DNA from 3 places in the Parabacteroides sp. AF39-10AC genome. Region 2 is predicted to be linked to each of the others. Evidence: riboswitches for the same ligand, from Rfam matches in the RefSeq annotation. Region 2 holds a riboswitch; each other region holds the start of a gene.
The links. Region 2 has a riboswitch for cobalamin ahead of DW033_RS10925 (porin family protein). Riboswitches for the same ligand answer to the same signal wherever they lie in the genome.
Positions count from the first base shown of each region.

Region 1 (3,288 bases), on a different contig from region 2:
TTGGCATATCCTTATGCGATAGTTTTTCCCGGACTAATCTTTATGGAAAAGTTTTTTCACCATTCAATGAACTTTCCTCTTTCCCGGCGCTTTTCCAGTTCCTCTTGTAAATGTCGTTGGCGATCTTTGGCGATGTAACGACGGGCGAAGATGTTCGGGACAGCTACACCGAGTGAGATACAAAGAATGATGAGTGCGGAATTGATCCCGTTGAAGAATGCGTTTGTGACCTCACCGACTACTCCATGCAGGTTTATAAATGCCAGTAATGAGCGATACATGAGTACTCCCGGAATCATAGGAATGACAGATGGAATCGTCAATACGTGATTGGGAACATGGCACCAATGAACCGCTTTTACGGCAAGGAGGCTGACTACGAAGCTTCCCATAAACGAGCCGATCACAGGACCATAACCTAATTCGAAGTTCACAAAGTTACGGGTACATACCGCAATGATACCTCCTACGGCTACCACCCATAATAATCGGCGTTGAATATTGAATATCATGGAGAAGCCTATGGCGGAGATAGCTGCCGCTAATGCATATATGTAGTACGGGTCATGTGGAACCATATTTAATTCACTGAACTTATGATCTATCTCGACATCATTCATGACAAGTACCCGCATGGCGAATGCGATACCGAAAGTCATGGCGGCTACCATCATGACCGTATTGGAGGCCCGGGTGATGCCGACAAGCAAATGATTGTCTAGCATATCATCCACGAAGTTAATCAAGGGTACGCCCGGCACGATAAATAAAGCGCAGGCTAATAATGGATGATAAGGAGTGTCGGATAGCCCGGAGAAGGAGGATGCGTATGCCAAGCAGGTGGATACGAAAGCGGCCGCAGCGATACTCATATATACGTTAAGTCCAGCCTCGACACAGCGGGCCCGTACCCTAAACCCGACGAAAGCGCAAATGGAAGCGAATAGGAATGCCATCCAGTCGCATCCGAATAGCTTACAGAATCCTCCGCATGCGAATCCCGCTCCGATAGCTACGATATAAGGGGTATAATTCCGGGGTTGGTGAACGATCTTCTCCAGTTCTTCCTCATATTTATCCAAGGAATAATCTTGCTCGATCGCCCGCCATGAAAGCTTGCTTACCTGTGAGATTGTCGTCATGTTAATGCCATGCTTCTCGCATTTCTGGAATTTGGAGAATGAGTTTCGCTCATCGCTTACGTTTACCATGATCATGGTCCACCGGATATCGATATGCAACTTCTCCTCGGGGATCCCCATAAAGGCGGCAACTCGTTTCATGTTTCGCTCGATACGATTCGTGTCGGCGGCGCTTTCCATCAACAACTTTCCTGTACGGAGCAAAAGATCCAGTTTGCGCCGTAACAACAATACTTCCTTGTCTGTCATCATTTTCTTTTTGTTCTTATATTGTCTGTGTATCCTATGTCCTAACCCACGAGGACATGAATCTGAAATGAATGGCAGGTCTTCTGACTAGCTCCCATCCTAATGCCTTCCCGACCCTATCGCGTCAGTGGCGAAAGTAGTATTAGAATGTTCAACAGAGCTTCACAGCAGCGGGACTGTCCCGGATTCTCACCGGATTCCCTTTTAATCCGTACGCCCGAATAGGCACTACGGAACCAATTCGGGCGCAAATGTACGGAATTTTTTTTATATTTACTTCTTAATCATCCGTAGAGACTCTGTCTTTCCTCCGGTTATGATACGGATGAAATAGAGGCCTTGGGATAGATCGCTTACGTTGATGGATTCTCCGGGATTGATCGTGGATTTCCGGACCATTGTTCCGCGAGATGTATAGATCTCTATCTTCGCCGGGGTATCGATATTGATTTGTATCGAGTTAACCGCCGGGTTCGGATAGATTTTCAAGGTCGGCTGCGAGACCTCTTCTATGCTTGTCGGTGCTTCTTCGGTTGTTACGACCATGTTCTTGGTGACGATCTTTCCGTTCGAGTTGAAGCGGACGGTTATTGTAGCCTTCTGATATTCCTTGATATCTGAGGTCGTACTGATGATTAAGGAGTCATTACGAACGATCGCGTTAATCGGGCTGGAGGGAGTAACGGATGAGACTGATTTTACGATGGCGGCATCCATATTGTCCTCATCGGTCACCATATTGCCTAAAGCGAGTTTATAGACTGGCTTTTCCTCGGTTAATACGATAGAGGAAGGGAAACCGGAAGATACTACCGGTGCGGCGTTATCCGGGAAAACCGGGATAGCCGGGAACCAATAGTTGACGATCATCGAATATTCTTGTACCACTTCGCCTTTGTTATTTATACGAGCTAACATGTGCGTAGGATCTTGGAACTCATGATACAAGAAGGTGTATAGCTCGTCGGTTTTTGGGTTAAGGCGAAATCCGGTTCCGTACAAGCGCCAATCCCAGTCCTGTTTTCGGAGGTCGATTAGCTGGAAGAATTGTTTCTTGTCAATATCATACCCACAGATTTGATACCCCGTGAACCAACTGCCTTCTTTCGGTTGTCCGTTCCAGTAAATCTTATTTTCTTTGGCACTGGCGCAGAAACCGTCGGCGGTCCATGCGTACCAAGAGTTTGGAACGACACCGATGGTCTCGCTTAACGGGATCTTTACCGTGTCCACCTTAAAGGTATAGGGGTTCAAGTTCAGCATATATTCCAAGGCGGAACCATCCCCGGCCGTATTCTGGGTCATGCTGATCCAGAGCGTACCATCCTTGGATTGAACGATAGAGCCGAAACCTCGTTGAATCTCCTTCTCTAGCCCTTTTACAGTCTCTTTCTCGATCGGGGCGGCGATGGTACGGATAATTTTATCGGTTTTCGGATCTATTATTAATAAACCATATTGTTGATGGACGGCAAAGACAAGGTCGTTAGCACGTACCATGGTACCGATCTGGGCATAATACAACTCACCGTATCCATCGGCGTTCGGATTTCCGGAACCTTCTATTTGTTTGCCGATCGCCATCTTATCGCTATCGTAGATCCAGATACCGTTGCTGGTTCCTATATAGCCTTTGTGCTCGTCTACCGGAAGATAGGAACGGCCGTCGGCTATGGATTTGCCCTCGGCGTTTTGGGCGATATACTTGAATTCCTTGATCACCTTCATGGTCTTGGCATCGCATACGGCAAACCGGCTTCCGGTGATTTTTGCCCCGGGATCTCGTTCTTGCTTAGAGACTAGGTAGAACTTATCGCCATAGATCGTACCGAATTGCGTGGTACATCCTAACTCATGCCCCGGATTCTCGGTCTGGAAGACACGATAGTGCCATTCT
Region 1 is NZ_QTLP01000008.1:14,922-18,209, reverse strand. It holds gene DW033_RS09170 (threonine/serine exporter ThrE family protein) at 57-1,394, opposite strand; cobalamin riboswitch at 1,447-1,647, opposite strand; gene DW033_RS09165 (DUF5074 domain-containing protein) at 1,665-3,288, opposite strand, start outside.
Region 1: linked by a shared signal. The riboswitch ahead of DW033_RS09170 (threonine/serine exporter ThrE family protein) and the one ahead of DW033_RS10925 (porin family protein) in region 2 are both predicted to bind cobalamin.

Region 2 (3,288 bases):
AGATCTCCGATGCTTGCGAGGTGGTTGTAGGTCGTTATAAAGCAATCATTAGAACTATTTCAGGCGTGTATTCATCAGAAACTAAGAAAGACGCAGACTTCCAGAAAGCTTGCGAGCTTTGCGAGCAATTCGCTAAGAAAGAAGGCCGTCAGCCTCGTATCATGATCGCTAAGATGGGTCAGGACGGACACGACCGTGGCGCTAAGGTTGTCGCTACTGGTTATGCGGACTGTGGTTTCGACGTAGATATGGGACCGTTGTTCCAGACTCCGGCCGAGGCTGCCCGTCAAGCTGTGGAGAACGACGTTCACGTAATGGGCGTTTCTTCTTTGGCCGCTGGTCATAAGACGTTGGTTCCGCAGGTTATCGAGGAGTTGAAGAAACTAGGTCGCGAGGACATCATCGTTATTGCTGGAGGTGTAATCCCGGCTCAAGACTATGATTTCTTGTATAAGGCTGGCGTTGCCGCTATCTTTGGCCCGGGTACTTCCGTATCGAAGGCAGCTTGCCAGATCCTTGAGATCTTGTTAGGCGAATAAATAGAGTTTAGGCCTTACGGTTTTTAAATAAAGAGAGGCTGGACAATTGATTTTGTCCGGCCTTTTTTAGTATTGTATGCGGGTTTATGTACTTTTGTAGCGATTATTCAATTAAAAAGGGAAAGAATCATGGGAATCGTTATAGGTATAGATGTGGGAGGTAGCACGACCAAGATCGTCGGCGTGGAGGATAAGAAGATCAAGAACCCGATGTTCGTGAAAGCTACCGATCCGGTAACCTCTTTATTCGGGGCCTTCGGTAAATATATTTATGATAATAACATCTCGCTCTCGAATATAGAGAAAGTGATCTTGACAGGTGTAGGTAGTGCTTATATCGATCAACCTTTATATGGCTTACCAACTGCGAAGACGGATGAGTTCCTTGCGAATGGGCTAGGGGCGCAATATAATACGGGACTGGACAGTCTATTGGTGGTCAGCATGGGAACGGGTACCTCCTTTGTCAAGGTACAAGGCTCCACGATCGAGCATATCGGGGGATTGGGTATCGGTGGCGGAACCATCCTCGGCTTGTCTAAGCTATTATTGAAAACGCATGACTTTCACCAAATAGCGTCTTTGGCCGAGCACGGTTCCTTGAATGATATCGACTTGCATATCCGGGATATTACGCCGCATCCGTTACCCGGCCTGCCGCTGGACGTGACAGCCTCTATTTTCGGAAAAGTGGACGCGAACGCTAAGGTTGAGGATATCGCTCTCGGTATCGTTCATATGGTCTTGCAGACCATCGGGCAAGGAGCTGTTTTCGCCTCGTTAAATGGCGATATCAAGAATATCGTATTGATCGGTAACCTAACTCGCTTGCCACAATGCCCGGATATTTTCCCCCGTCTGGAGGAGATGTGCGATGTCCATTTCAAGATACCGGAGTATGCCGAGTATCGCACGGCTATCGGGGCGGCTTTATGCTATATCAGGAACCGGGAATATAAGGATATTTTTTGTGGAAAGTGTTAGGCTACATCAAAACTTTATGTATCTTTGCTACATGCTTTGTTCCCTTTCGGCAATCGCCGGATAGGGATTAAAAGGGAATCGGGTGAGAATCCCGGACAGTCCCGCTGCTGTAAGCTTCATAAACGGGTTGAGCAATACTGTTGCCACTGTTCATTCAAGTGAATGGGAAGGCGCTTAAGACCGGAAGTAAGTCAGAAGACCTGCAAGGCGTGTATATTTTCGACGGCTTCGAGGAAAGGCCGGAAGAGAACGCAAGAACCGTATCCGGTTTTTACTATTCTTTATCCAAGGTTTTCTTATCAAGTCGTCTCATGGTTTCGGATAATTATTTTGCCATAATAATTAGGGAAAGAAGCATGAATCTGACCGACGGGATGAGCTCCGTGTGTAAGATGCATGCTTTCTTTGCGTTTAAAGGACTGGGGTATTCCGTGAACACTCTATAGAGAATATTTGTTTATTATTAGAAAAGTGCGTTTATTTGCAACGAGTAATTAACAAAAGAAGTATGAATATGAAGAAAATTGTGGGACTTGTTATGGTTGCCTTGCTAGCGTTGATGGCGCTTCCGGCGAACGCTCAGCTTAAATTCGGTATCAAGGGAGGTGTGAATATATCGTCTGTTCATTTCAACTCGGACGTGTTGAAAGCGGATAACGTAACCGGCTTCCAAGTGGGTCCGATGATCGAGACGACCTTACCGTTGGTGGGTGTCGGGATCGATGCGGCAGTGTTGTATTCGCAAAAGGGTTTGGAAACGACCTCGGCTGGCGGGGTGAAGACTTCGATGAAGACGGATTATATCGATGTTCCGGTCAACTTGAAATGGAAATTCGGCTTACCGATCGTCAAGGCGTATCTGGCAGCCGGTCCGTATATCGGTTTCCGTGTAGGCGGTGATAAGTTTTGGGATATCCCGGGTTCCGTAGCGGATCAGGTGAAGGCGAAGAATTTCAGCGCAGGTCTTAACTTCGGTGCCGGCGTGGAACTGATCAGCCACTTGCAGGTGGGTTTCAATTATGGTCTGGGACTGACTGATAACTATAGTATTGAGAAGGTGAACCTCTCCGACGGTGCCGGAAAGAACCGTGGATGGTCTATCACGGCAGCGATCTTGTTCTAAATAGGTGAAAATAAAATGAGAGAGGCTGGGCTTTAGAAGTCCGGCCTTTTTTGTTATTTTTGGGCTCGTAATGAAACACCTGTTTGAATGAAATACGCGGACGTCATACTTCCCCTTCCTTTGGAGAATAGCTATACCTATCGGATACCCGAAGATCTGGAGAGAGCCGTGACTCCCGGTTGCCGGGTGATCGTGCATTTCGGGAAGAAACGATATTATACGGCTATCGTCATGGAGGTACACGACCGGGAACCGGTATCCGATTTTGAGACGAAGGAGATCTACGCTTTGCTGGATGCCACGCCGGTGCTCCGCCGTCCGCAACTCCGTTTCTGGAAATGGATATCTTCTTATTATATATGTAAGCTGGGCGACGTGTATAAGGCGGCCTTGCCTTCCGGCTTAAAGTTGGAAAGCGAGACGGCGGTTACTTATAATGAGGATTTCGAGGCCACCGCCCCCTTGCGCCCGAACGAGCAAGCGGTACTGGATGCTTTTAGCGGGGTTTTGAAATTGACGATCTCGGAGTTGGAGAAGAAGACCGGTCTTCGAAATGTTGTCCCGATCGTCTCTTCCTTGATGGTGAAAGGGGCGGTCGAGGTGAGCGAGGAGCTAAAGCGAGGATTCGTTCCCAAGACACAG
Region 2 is NZ_QTLP01000010.1:76,875-80,162, forward strand. It holds gene scpA (methylmalonyl-CoA mutase) at 1-539, shown strand, start outside; gene coaW (type II pantothenate kinase) at 669-1,523, shown strand; cobalamin riboswitch at 1,543-1,746, shown strand; gene DW033_RS10925 (porin family protein) at 2,038-2,646, shown strand; gene priA (primosomal protein N') at 2,734-3,288, shown strand, end outside.

Region 3 (3,288 bases), on a different contig from region 2:
GCCGAAAAGGCCGATAGTAAGCAAACCATACTTAAGTAAAGTGTTCTTTTCATGTAAATGAATTTAATTATTAATTAATACGGAATTTAAAGACCTTCCGGTCTCCATCCTTTTCTCCTGTCAACAGATAATTCCCGGAGGGAAGCGATATAGGATAAAGTTCGTGGGGAACTCGAGCTATAAAGGTTCTCAATATTTTTCCTTCCATTGTCATTAAATAAAAATGATATCCATCCAAATGCTCCAAAGACAATGTCCCATTTTGATAAATTACCCGACTACCACTTGCGGATAAATATTCATTACTTACTGGATTCGATATTTTTTCTACTGTATAGGTATCTATTATATCCAATCCATTCAGCACCTGTATCTCTATCGTATAAACACCGTCTATGTCTAAATTTTTCAATGGAACCAAAATTTTCCCAGAAGAGCCTTGTAAGCTCACCGCTCTTAATTCTGTGATTATATTACCTTCGGCATCGATTACATAAGTAGCGATTCTTTTATGACCACTATCCTCATTTCTATAAACACGAACTTCATAAGAGGTGGCTTCCTCTACTTTCGGAAAAGTTAAAACAGCATCAAGACCATTGAAATCTATTTCCGGAATAACAACTTCCGTTATCGTTACCTCGCAAACAGCGGTATATCCGCCATCTACCGATTGGGCTGTTATTTTCACCACACCGGGCTTGACACCTGTTACGACCCCATCTTCTACGGTTGCTATGCCTGTATCGGAACTACTCCAAGTAACCTGCTTATTATCAGCGTTTACAGGAGAGATACCAGCTACAAGGGTTGCGTTTGCTCCTGCTTGTAAACGCAAAGAAGACTTATTGAGAGAAATGGATGTTACGTGTATCACTGGGATCTCGGGTTCATCCCCTCCACCTCCAGAAGGTATTGTCGCAGCGACAAAGACATCCCCGGGCTGAGTTCCTTCTGATGTATTCATATTCCCATTCCAACTCCACACATCCCAACAACCATCCGTTAATACACGGCTTGTCGCACCTAAACCAGAATAACTAAAATTCGAGGTTTGACTACTTCTCACAAAATAACTCCAATAACCATAATACCAACCGGCTTGCCAATGAATGCCATTGCTACAACTCCAATAGTCATAGTCATAAGATGGATATCCATATCTTTCCGCATTTATCGGGTGATAAATAACTCCTGTTTGAACCCCTTGCCGAATGGCGGCCGCAACATCCTCTGCCGGATGCTCAGGGTGAGAAGTTTGTCCCAACAGCGGATTTGTGATAGGAGGTTCAAATTTAAACGCATTTTTAGGCTCAGACTTCGCTCCCTCTAGATCATAAGAAATATTAAGTATACTCTCACCATACCCGATTCCATCGATCGTATATCCCATCCAGCCGGTGTATTGGGTGAGCAATACCAATCGCGGATCTGCTTGAGCAATCGCCACGATCATATCATGTCCGGTAGCCTCGCCATCCCAGCGATATCCCCAAACCATGGCATCCGGGCGATTCCCATCATGCCATTCAATCACTAAAGCGGCTTTATTGCTACCATTACCAACCCAATATTGGATGTCATCGAAAGTAAAACTGGCATCAGCTCTTAATTGAGACTCCTGCTTTGTTGAGATATTCCTTGCGAAAGGATGCGGTTGACCTTGAACCAATACCTGCGCATAGGCTCCCACTACGTAAAAAGCCATTACAAAGAAAAAAGATAAAAACTTTCTCATAAGCATAATATTAATGTAAAACTCCAAAAAACAAATACACTGAATGATATAAAAGGACATGGCTTTAACAGGCTAACACAAAATAAATCGTCCATAGTTCCCCACGAACTACGGCATAACTTACCCTATCCAAATTACCTCTTTAGAGCAATGTTCTTTGTATTCCATATTTGAATCATACGCTAAACCCCGGTAGCGTAAAATCGCGGCGGTTATCCGGCATTGGCAGGTCTTCTGACTTACTCCACTTTAGAACTTCCTTCCCGTTCCTTCCGGAAACAGTGGCAATGAGTTGATGTCTAAAGCTTTTTTGGAGCTTACAGCAGCGGGACTGTCCAGGTTTCTCACCTGATTCCCTTTTAATCGCCGTACCCTGAATAAAGTAGGCGAACCAATACGTTGGCAAATTTATAAAAAACAATTCAAATTATCGACAAATTCACAAAATGCTTTCTTCCCCCAACCATCACTGATCATTCATGGGTATTCGCGACCCTCAAAATACATATTTGTAGGTATTGCCGAGACTAATAAGATATCGGATATTTGCTTTCGTTATCAAACTATAAAAACAAATAGAAATGAAGACTATAGGAATATTCTACGGCTCGTCTACAGGAACGACGGAAGGGATCGCGAAACGTATCGCGGAGAAGCTGGGTGTGGAAGACAAAGATATTCATGACGTATCTAACGCTTCTCCCGCTGATGTGGCGCCTTATGAAATCTTGTTATTAGGCTGTTCCACTTGGGGCGCCGGAGATTTGCAAGATGATTGGGATAGTTATCTAGGGAAACTGAAAAAGCTGGACTTAAGTGAGAAAACCGTCGCATTATTCGGTTGCGGAGACTCAGCCTCTTTTAGCGACACTTTCTGTGACGCCATCGGCACGATCTATTCCGACCTGCGAAATACAGGTTGCAAATTCATTGGCGCTGTAGATGCTTCGGGATATTCATTTGACAGTTCCACCGCCTGCATAAACGGTATGTTCGTCGGACTTCCTCTGGATGAAATGAACGAGGACGATCAAACGGAAGGGCGGATCGACCAGTGGTTGGCATCTATAAGGAAAGAAGGAATTGAATAGACGCACACTTTTACATACATAACTGTTTAACCTTAATATTGCAACGTTTGCGTATTCAACTAGATTGGTTTAGATTTATGAAGAGGTATGTGGCTCAAACATACCTCTTTCTTTTCATCTCAGTTTCCTGAATTGTTTCTTTATCCAAAAATAATAGCCGGTTATCGCGAAGATCGTCCCCAACAAGGAAACTAAGCAAGTCAATATACGGGTAGTCATTCCCCCCCACGAGCCGACGTGTACGGAATAAATCCATCCTCTTATCTTCCCCGATTTCGGGAGATCTTTATATAATTGGACTTCCGTAATCTCACCCGTTGCAGGATCAAAGGAGTAACGGTCGCTTCCTCTTGTATTTCCATAACGGGCCGTAGAAACCGTAGCGGAGCCATCTTGGATCGTGATTGAGTTAAAGTCCGGATAATGGCTTTTCAATGCCGATAACACCTCAGCCCATTG
Region 3 is NZ_QTLP01000008.1:38,692-41,979, forward strand. It holds gene DW033_RS09225 (DUF5074 domain-containing protein) at 1-53, opposite strand, end outside; gene DW033_RS09230 (Ig-like domain-containing protein) at 71-1,738, opposite strand; cobalamin riboswitch at 1,945-2,149, opposite strand; gene fldA (flavodoxin FldA) at 2,320-2,829, shown strand; gene DW033_RS09240 (PepSY domain-containing protein) at 2,944-3,288, opposite strand, start outside.
Region 3: linked by a shared signal. The riboswitch ahead of DW033_RS09230 (Ig-like domain-containing protein) and the one ahead of DW033_RS10925 (porin family protein) in region 2 are both predicted to bind cobalamin.